One region of the Peribacillus sp. NPDC097895 genome, then DNA from elsewhere that is predicted to be linked to it. Evidence: riboswitches for the same ligand, from Rfam matches in the RefSeq annotation. Region 1 holds a riboswitch; the other holds the start of a gene.
The links. Region 1 has a riboswitch for S-adenosylmethionine ahead of metK (methionine adenosyltransferase). Riboswitches for the same ligand answer to the same signal wherever they lie in the genome.
Positions count from the first base shown of each region.

Region 2: linked by a shared signal. The riboswitch ahead of ACQKMH_RS14395 (methionine ABC transporter ATP-binding protein) and the one ahead of metK (methionine adenosyltransferase) in region 1 are both predicted to bind S-adenosylmethionine.

Region 1 is NZ_JBNNSH010000005.1:223,281-226,707, reverse strand. Features, by position in the region: gene pckA (phosphoenolpyruvate carboxykinase (ATP)) at 1-1,042, opposite strand, end outside; SAM riboswitch class I at 1,457-1,620, shown strand; gene metK (methionine adenosyltransferase) at 1,784-2,977, shown strand; gene ACQKMH_RS22215 (gamma carbonic anhydrase family protein) at 3,154-3,427, opposite strand, start outside.
Region 2 is NZ_JBNNSH010000002.1:620,803-624,229, forward strand. Features, by position in the region: gene ACQKMH_RS14390 (MBL fold metallo-hydrolase) at 1-796, opposite strand, end outside; SAM riboswitch class I at 1,052-1,158, shown strand; gene ACQKMH_RS14395 (methionine ABC transporter ATP-binding protein) at 1,227-2,243, shown strand; gene ACQKMH_RS14400 (methionine ABC transporter permease) at 2,230-2,898, shown strand; gene ACQKMH_RS14405 (MetQ/NlpA family ABC transporter substrate-binding protein) at 2,947-3,427, shown strand, end outside.

The sequences.
Region 1 (3,427 bases):
CAGCTGTTAAGAAAATGATTGTATTAGGGTGTCCTGCGATACTTGGGCTCACGATGTTATCAATCGCTTGCATTTGGTATGCAGCACGAGTGTTTTCGGTTAGTGAACTATCATCGTAGTTTGCCTCACGTGTTTCAGGATCCACAACTACGTTTTCCAATACGGCACCGAAACGGATGGCATCGAAAATTTGCGGTTCTTTTTCGCGAGAAAGGTTGATTGTTTTTGCATAGCAGCCGCCTTCGATGTTGAATACACCATTAGAAGACCAGCCGTGCTCGTCATCACCAATCAGTTTACGATTAGTGTCTGCAGATAAAGTTGTTTTACCAGTACCAGACAGCCCGAAGAATAAAGCGACATCCCCTTCACGTCCTACGTTAGCAGAGCAATGCATTGGAAGGATTCCTGCCTCTGGAAGTAGGTAGTTCATGATTGAGAAGATCGATTTTTTCATTTCTCCGGCATATTCCGTTCCGCCAATCAGGATGGTACGGCGTTCAAATGAAACGATGATGAAAGTTTCGGATTTCGTTCCGTCCACTTCTGGGTCCGCTTTGAAATTAGGTGCCGAAAGAATTGTGAATTCTGCTTCGTGACCTCTTAGCTCCTCTTCGTTCGGACGAATGAACAAAGTATGGGCGAAAAGATTATGCCAAGCATATTCATTAACAACACGAATTGGAAGACGTGATGATTCATCTGCACCAGCGAAACCTTTGAAAACAAAAAGCTCTTCTTTTGCTTTTAGGTAATCAACTACTTTATTATATAGTTTATTGAACACATCTTCAGAAATTGGCTGGTTCACTGAACCCCAATCGACTTTATCTTTAACGGATGCTTCTTCCACGATATATTTATCTTTAGGTGACCGACCAGTATATTTGCCTGTTTCAGCTTTTACTGCGCCGGTTGATGTTAATACTCCTTCATGTCTGCTTAATACTTTTTCGACCAATTGAGGTACTGAAAGTTGAGTGTACACATTGTTTCCTGCTAATAATTGGTGTAACTCATTAGAAACATCTACAGAATTCATATATGAGGTACCTTCCTTTGTTTAAGTTTTTATATTACAATTAGTATAACACATTCATTTAAATAGTCTATACTATTTATTTTGTTTTGTGATAAATTTCAGCTGATTCGTTCATCATTTTAAACCGGTAAAATCGGCAGGAACCGAGTCAATATTATCGCATATACTTTAAAGTAAGTAAATTTTCCTTTTATTAAATAGGAAGTAATTAAGCATAGTATTTCAAATAATACGGAAGTTATGAATTAATGGGAATTTTCAACATTTATATTGGCGTTTTTTAATTGAAATCCTTTAAGGACGTTGATTCAGCACGGTTTTTACGTGAACACTGTTTGGGAGGGAATTGTTCTTTTAAGAAAAAGCATTGACAAATTCCGACCAAGTACGATAATATCTTAAATTGTACGGATTCTCTTATCCCGAGTTGGTGGAGGGACAGGCCCTTTGAAACCCAGCAACCTGCCATATTGAACTTGACTCCAAGATCGATCGCCGAAAATAAAGCGATGGTTCTTCAAGGAATAGTGGTGATGGTGCTAACCTGAGCAAGGTAAAAAACCCTTGAACGATAAGAGTGAAAGGATAGAAGACAGAATGTTAAACCTTTCCTCATTTGCCAGGGAAGGTTTTTGTGTTTTTTAAAGTAATTCTGTGTCTATAGTTGAAACTAATGAGGGAAACGAGTTCCGTAAAAAATCAGGCTTATGCCTACAACATACTAACTTCCAAGGAGGAAATATGATGTCAAAGAAACGTCTATTTACTTCTGAATCTGTTACAGAGGGCCATCCGGACAAGATTTGTGATCAGATTTCAGATTCCATTTTAGATGCTATCCTTGCTAAGGATGCAAATGCACGTGTAGCGTGTGAAACAAGTGTAACAACAGGTCTTGTACTTGTTGCTGGTGAAATTACAACATCCGCTTACGTGGATATTCCGCGTATCGTTCGTGATACGATTGCAGGAATTGGCTACACACGTGCGAAATACGGTTTCGATGCTGAAACTTGTGCTGTATTGAGTTCCATCGATGAGCAGTCTGCCGATATCGCAGCTGGTGTCGATAAAGCTCTTGAAGCTCGTGAAGGAAACATGTCAGAGGAAGAAATCGATGCAATCGGTGCAGGGGACCAAGGTCTTATGTTCGGATTCGCTTGTAATGAAACGGAGGAGCTTATGCCGCTTCCGATTTCATTGTCACATAAACTTTCATTCCGCTTGGCTCAAGTTCGTAAAGACGAAACGCTTGCTTACTTACGCCCTGATGGTAAAACACAGGTAACTGTGGAGTATGATGAGAACAACCGTCCTGTTCGTGTAGATACAATCGTCATTTCTACACAACATGATGCAGAAGTTACGCTTGAGCAAATTCAAGCCGATTTAAAAGAACATGTCATTAAAGCAGTTGTTCCAGCTGAATTGATCGATGCTGAAACGAAGTACTTCATCAACCCGACTGGCCGTTTCGTAATTGGCGGACCTCAAGGGGATGCTGGTCTTACTGGACGTAAAATCATCGTTGATACGTACGGCGGATATGCTCGCCACGGCGGCGGTGCATTCTCTGGTAAGGATGCTACGAAAGTTGACCGTTCTGCGGCATATGCTGCTCGTTACGTTGCGAAAAACATCGTGGCAGCTGGCCTTGCTGACAAAGCGGAAGTACAATTGGCTTACGCAATTGGTGTTGCAGAGCCTGTATCCATTTCGATTGATACATTTGGAACTGGTACAGTTAGCGAAGAAGTGCTTGTTGACCTAGTTCGCGCTAACTTCGACCTTCGTCCAGCTGGAATCATCAAAATGCTCGATCTTCGTCGCCCAATCTACAAACAAACAGCTGCTTACGGACACTTTGGCCGTACAGATGTTGATCTGCCATGGGAACGCACAGATAAAGCAGAATCGTTAAAAGCACAAGCATAATTCATAAAAGTAAAGGTGCCTCGCATTAGCGGGGCACCTTTTTTTATGGATTAATTTCGCCTGAAGAGGGAATAATTCAAGAAATCCCATTTTGAGATTTAAGTAAATACTTGTGATGGAGCGTTAACATGAATCTCGGCTGTTTACTCGTAAGTTTCGGGCTAATATTCGTTAACTTATTTTATTCGCTCTGCATTTTTATAGTATTGTCCTTTTTCGGCATATTCGCGTACGATACGTTCCATATCCTGACGGTCTTCCTCATTGATTTCGCGAATCACTTTTGCTGGGCGTCCGAATGCTAACATGTTTGGCGGAATGACTTTTCCTTGGGGGACGAGACTGCCTGCACCGATAAAAGCTCCTTCGCCGATTTCGGCTGCATCAAGCACAATCGATCCCATGCCGATCAAAGCGCCTTTACGAATTTTACAGCTATGTAAAATGACC
Region 2 (3,427 bases), on a different contig from region 1:
AAACATTTTCGTTTAAAATCGATGTAATGATATGCTCCGAATCCCATTCATGGTCAGATCTCTCGATAAGGGGATAGCGATTCGGTAAAACGACTTGCTGTATTTCATGAACGGTCAGTCCTTGATCATGTAAACGCAAAATTTCACCACGTAGGTTTTCCAAATAATCCAGTTTTTTTCGAAACATTTCCTTTCCTTCGGGAACATGCCCCGCATGACAGCAAAAAACATCCTTAAAGTCATATTGGAGTAATCTTTTTATGGAATCGATGATGACCGGGACTGACTCTTCCCTTAGGACAAGCTTTGTTTTTGGTGTTACGAAAAGATCACCTGAAAAGAGCATGCCATTACTGTGATTCAAAAACACCATATGGTCTTTTGCATGACCAGGAGTAAAAATCGGCTCCCACGTTTGGGTACGGGAATGAATGGTCTTCCCTAGCGGCTCAGCTTTAAATGCGTCTCTCTTCCCCCAAAATTTTTTGCGATATTCAGGATATTCAGCATCCCTCGCACAAACATCGACCGACATCGGATGAATAAATATCGGGACCTGTTTATGTTCCTTTATCCAGGCTGCTCCCCCCGTATGGTCCTCATGATAATGCGTAAGGGCCACTAAATCGAAATCGGCAGTCTCATAGAATGGAATAAGTTCTTCCAACAATATCTGTGCGCCCGTATCAATCAATAGACCATCCGTTACAAAGACATAGACACTCATCCCCGATTTGATCCCACTTGGAGTCCCGTGCACACAAACCACATCATTTACCGTCTTGATTTCTATCATGCATTGCCTCCCCCATCATTGTAAAAATAGTTTATCTTTTTCACATTATTACAATAAATGTATTATCTCTTTACACATTTGACAAGGAAATAATGGAATAATCCACCTGGAAGGAAAGATATGAAAATGGCATCATAACCATTTGGTCAGGCAAAAAAATTATTCTAAAATTACAGAATCGATTGACAATGGATAAATTAACAAATAATATAGATTATATTAAAAAACTTGAAATATTCCAAAATAATAATAATTTACTTATCAAGAGTGACGGAGGGATCAGGCCCTGTGATGTCCGGCAACCGCCCCGATCGGGAACGGTGCCACTTCCTGCAGAATGATTGCATTCTGAAAGATAAGACGAGATATAATTTCGCTGCCTCTTTCAGAATAATGGAGACAGTTTTTTTATGTTTAAGGGGGAAGGTTCATGATTGAAATCCGTTCGGTCCGAAAGGAATACATCTCGAAAAAAAACCGAGTTATCGGAGTGGATAACGTATCTTTGACCATTCAAAAAGGGGAAGTGTACGGAATTGTCGGCTACAGCGGAGCCGGAAAAAGCTCATTACTCCGCTGCTTGAATTTGCTTGAACGTCCGACAGGAGGAAATATCATCATTGACGGGATTGACTTAACCACTTTATCAAGCAAAGAGCTTCGTAAACAACGTCAAAAAATCGGAATGATATTTCAACACTTTTCTTTGGTCAGTTCCAAAACCGTTTTTGAAAATGTTGCTTTCGCGTTGAAGGCTGCACGCCAATCGAAGGCTGCCATCAGGTTACGTGTATTGGAACTTTTGGAGATCGTTGGGCTCAGTGATAAAAAAGATGCCTACCCGGCCCAGCTTAGCGGTGGCCAGAAGCAACGGGTAGGCATCGCACGCGCTCTAGCCAATGACCCTACTGTACTATTATGTGATGAAGCGACTTCAGCCCTGGATCCTACAACGACTAAAGCGATTTTACAGTTATTAAAAAAGATAAGTCGGGAGCTAGGGATCACCATCGTGCTGATTACACATGAAATGGAAGTGGTCAAAGAACTATGCCACCGAGTAGCCGTCATGCAGGATGGCCGCGTAATAGAAGAGGGTTCCGTATATGAGATCTTTTCACAGCCTAAAGAGGAGTTAACGAAGCAATTCATTAGCAGTGTCCTGGATTTCGAACTTCCCTCACATTTGGTTGAAGAGAGTAAAGGAACGATCATCAAAATTCAATTCGAAGGGCAAACCGCCGGTGAATCGATTCTTTCGGATACTCTCCAATCCCATTCAGTAAAGGGTAATATCTTGCACGGTAAGATTGAGTATATTCAGGATATCCCATTTGGGATCTTGATCATTGAATTAATTGGTGAAGCCGAACAAATTCATTCGGCATTGGAATATATAAAGAGTCGTTCCAGCTCTGTGGAGGTGTTAAAACATGTCACTGCTTGAATCCATCGTCAATATTTTACCGGATCTTAATAAAGCCTTTATTGAAACGATTTATATGGTCGGCATTTCCCTTGCGATAGCCCTTCTTATCGGTTTGCCACTTGGCGTGTTACTGTTTACGACGACCAGGAATTTATTTTTTGAAAATATCGTCGTGAATCGATCTCTCGGCTTTGCAGTCAATATAGTCCGTTCAATCCCTTTCATCATTCTCTTGGTGGCTCTTCTTCCTTTAACGGATCTGCTAACTGGATCAACGATTGGGCCAAAAGCGGCATCTGTTTCCCTATCCGTATCCGCGATACCTTTTTTTGCAAGGATCGTTGAATCGGCATTGCGTGAAATAGACAAAGGAGTGATTGAAGCTGCCATTGCCGTGGGTGCCACTCCATGGATGATCATTAAGGATGTACTTCTTCCAGAGGCAAGACCGGGAATCATTCAAGGGCTTACATTAACGACCATTTCACTTATCGGTTACTCAGCAATGGCAGGGACAATCGGCGGAGGGGGAATCGGGGATCTGGCCATCCGGTACGGATATTACCGTTATGACAACACAGTCATGATCACGACAATCGTCGTGTTGATCTGCCTTGTACAAATCATTCAAATGGTCGGTGACAAAGCTTCATACTTAGTGAACAAACGATAGAATCACTCATTTTTTCAATGATTCAATACATTTCAGGAGGAATTTCATTTGAAGAAAATAGCTTCATTATTATCAGTCTGTGCACTCGCTCTTGGCTTGGCAGCTTGCGGAAGCGATGATGCATCACCAAAAACAGAAGACAAAAAAGAATTGAAGATTGGGGCGACTACCGGGCCCTACGCCGACATGGTTAAAGAAGCCATCAAACCAGGTTTGGAAGATCTCGGGTACAAAATAGAAATCGTTGAATTCACCGACTATATCCAGCCGAATAAGTCACTTGGCAACAACTCGATCGATGCCAACCTATTCCAGCATAAAGTGTATATGGATAACTTCGCTAAAGAAAATGATTTAGAGCTTTCTGACCTTATCATAGTTCCTACAGCACCAATGGGGATATACTCAAACAAATATAAAACACTGAAAGAAATTAAAGACGGTGCATCCCTGGCAGTGCCTAATGATCCAGTAAACCTCGCACGTGCACTAAAAGTACTGGTGGATGAAAAGCTAATTGAAGTCGATC